DNA from 2 places in the Peribacillus aracenensis genome. Region 1 is predicted to be linked to the other one. Evidence: predicted binding sites of a transcription regulator. Region 1 holds the regulator's gene; the other holds the start of a gene.
What was found. The regulator NrdR, encoded in region 1, represses ribonucleotide reductase genes. The targets are predictions, from matches to a motif close to AACACNATATATNGTGTT.
Positions count from the first base shown of each region.

Region 1 (3,431 bases):
AAACAACGGTTTAATGACGACGATACATTCTTATACAAATGATCAAAATAATATCGATAACCCGCATAAAGACTTAAGACGTGCCCGTGCCGCTGCGGAAAGCATGATTCCTACGACTACAGGAGCTGCAAAAGCCATCTCGCTAGTGTTGCCGCAATTAAAAGGCAAGCTTCATGGAATGGCGATTCGCGTACCGACACCTAACGTATCTCTAGTCGATCTTGTTGTGGATTTAAACCGTGATGTCACGATTGATGAAGTGAACCAAGCCTTCATCGATGCTTCAGAAAATGAACTCAAGGGAATTATGGAATTCACGATGGAACCTTTAGTTTCCAGTGATTTCAAAACGAATCCTCACTCTGCAATCATCGATGGTTTGACGACAATGATGATTGGGGACAGGAAAGTGAAAGTCCTTGCATGGTATGATAATGAGTGGGGTTACTCCAACCGGGTAGTGGACCTTGTGAAATTGGTGGGATCCGAGTTGAAAAAAACTTCCGAAGTCGAACTATCAGTAAAATAAAGAAAAGAAATCGAGCCTGCTAAAATTTTTTAGCGGGCTATTTTTAATGCAGTGACCCATCAATTCCCGGCTATTTTAAGGCGCTGAATAAATCCGGAAACAGAATTTCCCTTACATTGGAACCTTCGCTATAGCCCTATTGCATATAAAGTTTATCTTTCCAAAATTTTAATTTGGAGTTGCAAAAAAAATTCAAACAATATATACTATGAATCGTGAACTTCTTCAAAAGCGGTTTGCATGATGGCTACTTAAAGGGTTAGGACCTCTTTGGACTAACTTTCCCCCGTGGTAGTTATCAGAACTTATTTTTAAATCATGGTAAGGGGGAAGCTTAATATGGAAACAGCTTACACTATGGAAACAATGGGTAGACATGTCATTTCTGAACTTTGGGGTTGTGACTTTGAAAAACTGAACAATATCGATTTAATTGAAAAGATTTTTGTTGATGCTGCTTTGAAATCAGGTGCAGAGGTACGAGAAGTTGCCTTTCACAAATTTGCTCCACAAGGAGTCAGCGGGGTTGTCATCATTTCTGAATCACATTTAACGATTCACAGTTTTCCAGAACACGGCTATGCGAGCATCGATGTCTATACATGCGGTAACTTGGATCCGAATATTGCGGCAGATTATATTGCAGAAGCTTTGAATGCGCAAACACGTGAAAACATAGAATTACCACGTGGTTTAGGTCCTGTACAAATGAAAAAAGCCAATATAAGTGCCCTATAAAAACACGTATACACAGAGATGCCATGGGTGCATCTCTTTTTTAATGCAATGAATCGGCAGCCTGCTTCACATTATAGCAATGGATTGCCTTATAGCACAAAGACCTTGACAAAGGTGCTCCAAGGGCGGAACAAAAGTGCCTGCTGCTGGAAGTTACACTTTTTACTTGTACTGGCCGTTCCTTTTAATATAAGATTAAGATAGAGAAGTAAATCCTTGGGGAACATTTAGATAGGGGAGTCCTACATAAAATACGGAGCTGATAATGATGAAATGCCCATCATGTCAATATAACGGAACAAGAGTGCTCGATTCCAGGCCAGTCGATGAAAGTAAATCGATTCGACGACGCCGTGAATGCGAGGCATGTGGTTTTCGATTCACGACATTTGAAAAGGTGGAGGAAACACCGCTTATTGTAGTGAAAAAGGGCGGGACACGGGAAGAGTTCAGTCGTGATAAAATCCTGCGTGGCTTAATCAGGGCTTGCGAAAAACGCCCGGTTCCCTTGAAGGAACTAGAGCAAATTACCAGTTATGTAGAAAAAGAACTGCGCAACCAGGGCATATCGGAAGTGAAAAGCGACAATGTCGGCGAAATGGTAATGGACAAGCTGGCGGAAGTCGATGAGGTTGCCTATGTAAGGTTCGCATCCGTCTATCGACAATTTAAAGATATCAATGTCTTTATTGATGAATTGAAAGATTTAATAAATAAAGAAAGAAAGTAGAGCTGAAGATTCACTTTGGCTCTTTTTTCACTACATCTTTTGAAAGGTTTGAATGGAGATGTCAATGCATTGGCAAGAATTGCTCCCAGCGGATTCATATTTGGTCTCATCTGCGGGGCTGCTTCATGATTATGATCGGAAAATACTTACCCGACTATATCAACCTCTTATTGGACCTATCTGCATTAGCTTATATATGACGTTATGGAGTGAGCTGGAGGAAAACAGGCTATGGTCGGAAATCTCCTCACATTATCAATTAATGAATACCATCGGCCTTAAGTTAGGTGATATTTATGAAGCACGCCTTTTACTTGAAGGAATTGGTCTGTTGAATGTATATAAGAAATCGAAAAATGAAACGAAGGAATTCATCTATGAGTTAAACCCGCCGCTTTCGCCCCAGCAGTTTTTCACGGATGGAATGCTGAATATTTACTTATACAAAAAAATCGGCAAAGCGCAATTCAACCGGTTAAAGAGATTCTTTTGTGATGATCGTATCTTAACCGATCAATATGAAGGTGTGACTAAATCTTTTGCGGAAGTATTCTCATCAGATCATTTGGACTCTTTATATGTAACCGATGAAGCGAAAAACGAATGGAAACCGATGCCTGAGCAGCAATTCATCGATCGGACGGAAGGCGTCGAGCCATCGGGGTTTGACGACTTATTTGATTTTGACCTTTTATTTGCCGGGATGAAATCCTCGATCGTACCGAAAAAGGCCTTTACTCCGAAAATAAAAAGTACGATTGCCAAACTTGCTTTTTTATATGGCATTGATCCGCTGGAAATGCAAAAACTAGTAATGGATGCCGTTTCATTGGATGATGAGATCGATGAGGAAGTGCTCAGAAAGGCGGCAAGGGACTGGTATCAGATCGAACGGCAGGCAGATATGCCTTCCCTAGTCAATCGGGTGCAGCCGATTCGTGAACGGACACAAAAAGAAGAACCGAAAACACAGGAACAAGAGTTAATCCGTCATTTGGAGACGATTTCCCCGAGGGAGCGGCTGATGCAATTGTCTGGCGGTGCAGAGCCATCAAGCGGTGATCTGAAAGTGGTTGAGGGAGTGATGATCAATCAAAAGCTGAATCCGGGTGTCGTCAATGTCTTGATTGAATACGTCATGCTCAAAACGGATATGAAGTTCACGAAGGGCTATGTGGAAAAGCTGGCAGGCCATTGGGCAAGGCTGAAGGTCTCTACGGTCGTCGAGGCGATGGAACTGGCTAAAAATGAACATAGGAAATATCAGGACTGGGCTCAAGGAAGCAGGAATGCTGCGAAGGGCGGCCGGAAAAAGGCGATACGGGAAGAAGTGGTTCCGGAGTGGCTTGAGAAGAAAGAAGAAGCACAGCAGGAGCAGAATGGAGATCAGCCTGAATTGAATGCCCAGAAACGCGAGCTTCAGGAGAAATGGAA
Region 1 covers NZ_JANZMJ010000006.1:155,490-158,920, reverse strand. The annotation lists gene N0M92_RS08955 (glyceraldehyde-3-phosphate dehydrogenase) at 1-529, shown strand, start outside; gene speD (adenosylmethionine decarboxylase) at 887-1,267, shown strand; gene nrdR (transcriptional regulator NrdR) at 1,536-1,997, shown strand; gene N0M92_RS08940 (replication initiation and membrane attachment family protein) at 2,062-3,431, shown strand, end outside.

Region 2 (3,431 bases), on a different contig from region 1:
TGGCATTCGTCATTTCATTAGCATTATCGATAAAGAAAATTCCTGGTTCAGCAGAATATGTCGCACAAATGTTTATTAAGTTCCAAAGCTCTTTAGCTCGGATTTTACGGTAAACACGGACTTTGTGACCCATTTTTTCCCATTCACGAACATCACCGACATTATGCCATTCTTCATTGTAAATGGCCATTTCTTCGGCATTATAGCTCTCTACATCAGGAAAACGCAATTCGTATTCCGCATCTTGTTCCGCCGCTTCCATAAATTCCTTAGTCAGGCAAATAGAGATATTGGCTCCAGTCAGAAAATCCGAATTATGGACACTGTACGTTCCACCTGTACGGATCTTTTCTTCTGCATCCCTAATGATTTTCTCACTGAACCCACCTTGGCCAGGAATCTCCTTATAATTGATGATCCCTTGATACATAGCCGTTTCCTGTTCTGTATGCGGCGTGAATTTCAATTTATCCGTCGCATATTTCTTGATGGCTTCATCTTTAGTGTTTTCCACTAGGTAACGCAGAATCCTTGGATTTTGCATTTTGGAAATGATGAACTCCGCAATATCAGGATGCCAATCAGCAAGCATGATCATTTGCGCGCCGCGTCTGCTGCCGCCCTGTTCAACAAGATGCGTCAGTTTTGCAATATCGTCAAGCCATGATACTGAACCCGAGGATTTTCCATTCACCCCTTTTGCCAGAGTGTTTCTTGGACGCAGTGTCGATCCGTTCGTACCCACTCCGCCGCCGCGGCTCATGATCTCCATCACTTGTTTCCTATGTTCTGAGATCCCTTCACGTGAATCCGGTACGAATGGCATTACATAGCAGTTGAAATAAGTAACGTCCGTATTGGAACCTGCACCGTATAATACTCGTCCTGCCGGGACGAAATTAAGGTTCTTTAATTCTTCATAGAATTTATTGAACCATTCCGTTCTTTTTTCTTCCGTGGTTTCCACTGATGCCAAGCCCGTTGCATTACGTTTCGCAATTTGTTCATAATATATTTCAAGCGGCTTTTCGATTATATCCAACGGACGGTTAACAATTCCCGTCTCCACTTCTTCCGGATTATCCAATACGCCACGGAATTCTTCATCCACCAATACCTTGGCTTTTTTGGTTTCCCAATCAATTTCAACGATGTAACCGAGACCCCTTGCCGGGAATTTCGGATCTTCCTTAATCGTCAACACGACGAAATCGCCTGCCGAGAGTGTGATTTTTTCAGTATCCTTAAAAGAATAGCGGTCAAGCATGACTAGACGGGACACTCCCTTATGCGCCATTTTCATATCAGCAGTTACAGGGTGAACCTGGGGAAATAAAGAAATATCCTTATTCAACCTTTCTAGATCAACCTTTAAAGCTTCTTTTATTACAACCGACATAATTCCCTCTCCTTTATATGTTTCAAGATCCGTTCTTGCTGCCGCAAAAATCCTTATGTAGCCTTACATGTCCGTTTCGCTTAACAAGTACCCTAAATTTATCATAGCGAAACTCAAAAATCAACATATAGTGTCGCATTAAATATTTCAACTACTATATATTGTGTTTGTTTTGAATAACTTTTAATTTTGTCAAACGATAAATCAATTAATATAGTTAGCAAAAGGGAGGAAAATGTCGATTTACGATAATTTTTCATCAGATTTCAATTAATTTGGACCTTGCTTTTTCCCCATCCCTTTTAGGGCTTATCCCTGCAAGGGATACCTTATTTAGTCAAAAAATCTGAAAAAACTTTTTTCTTTTATCACTCTTATTATCCCACTTCTTCTATCTCATGAAATTCCATTCATCGCTTTCATATTTACTTTCTGCAATGGCCTTCACTTCCTGTAATTGCTTTTCGGTTAGGACGTACGGCTCTAAATCAATCGAAAGTCCTTCGGCAAAACCTTTTTCAAAAGCTTCTTTCGCTTCAGGGATGGTAACCTTTCTTCCAGCAATGTCATTTATGGCCACAGCTTTATTTTTTAAGTTTTTTTGCATTCTCTCTTTAACCCTGTCATTTGAGAATTTAAATACGCTAAAAAGCTTATCATCATCAAGATCAAGCAAAATGGACCCGTGCTGAAGGATGACGCCTTTTTGCCTGGTTTGAGCGCTGCCAGCGACCTTCCTGCCCTCGACGACCAGTTCATACCAGCTTGGAGCATCAAAACAGACGGAAGACCTGGGCGATTTTAAAGCCTCTTTTTCCTGATCGGTTCGAGGCACGGCAAAATAAGCATCCAATCCCAGATTCCTGAACCCCATTAATATTCCTTCAGAAATGACACGATATGCTTCAGTAACGGTAGTTGGCATTCCCGGATAGGATTCTGGAACGATTACGCTATAAGTCAATTCATGCTCGTGCAGTACCGCTCGTCCTCCTGTTGGCCTGCGAACAAAACCAAGGCCCTGCCTTTTGACCTCTTCCAAATCAATTTCCGCTTCAGCCTTTTGAAAATAACCAATCGACAATGTTGCTGGATCCCAGCCGTAAAAGCGTATGATTGGCGGAATTCCACCTTCGCTTTGCCAGTTTAACAGTGCTTCGTCCAAAGCCATATTAAAACCCGGTGAACAATACCCCGAATCTATAAAACCCCATTTTTCTTTAGTCATCCTTACCCCTCGTTTCAATAGACTGTTTTTCAATCCCCCACAAAAAACTCACATGTAGTAGTTTAACAGACTTTAACACTCTAAAAAAGAACGTGCTATCAAGTCGATGAAGAATTTGATGAAAATTCTTTTTGATTATTGGGTAAAGCAATTATATAATAAGGATTGTCTGTATTCGTTAAGGTAGAAGGGAGTTTTTATGTTTGGAAATATTATATACACTGCTCATCATCTTGGGAGTGGTTATTGCGTATTCACTTTTTAATTGGTACCGCCAGCGTAAAATCGTTAAAACATTAACACAGGACGAATTTATCGCTAACTACAGAAAAGTGCAGCTAATCGATGTGCGGGAACCGAATGATTTCGATAATGGTCATATCTTAGGCGCAAGAAACATCCCTATGACTCAAATGAAAACCCGCTTGGTCGAAATTAGGCCGGACAAGCCTGTATATTTGTACGCTCAGAGCGAAATCATCAGCGGAAGAGCTGCAGCCATGCTATACAAAAAGGGCTACAGGGAACTTTTTCACCTAAAGGGCGGTTTCAAGATGTGGACCGGGAAAATCAAAGCAAAGAAATAAGCCCCATCTCCGCATGGGCTCTTTTAAATTAAAAAGACTTCTTGTGCATCATACGGGCTTTAGGGAATGAAAGTTAACTGTTGAACTTTAATGAACTCTTACATAAACATGAAAAAATCCCCGCCGGCAGGCAGGGATTTTTTTCGTGCAAGCTATCAGTCTATGCTTGATAACGCAGAACAGGTTTTCTTGCAGCAAGAGTTTCGTCAAGCCGCTT
Region 2 covers NZ_JANZMJ010000003.1:106,319-109,749, forward strand. The annotation lists gene N0M92_RS04725 (vitamin B12-dependent ribonucleotide reductase) at 1-1,399, opposite strand, end outside; gene N0M92_RS04730 (lipoate--protein ligase family protein) at 1,791-2,627, opposite strand; gene N0M92_RS04735 (rhodanese-like domain-containing protein) at 2,831-3,214, shown strand; gene gcvPB (aminomethyl-transferring glycine dehydrogenase subunit GcvPB) at 3,375-3,431, opposite strand, start outside.
Region 2: N0M92_RS04725 (vitamin B12-dependent ribonucleotide reductase) is a predicted target of NrdR. The motif match lies at 1,550-1,567, and genes of this name have one in related genera.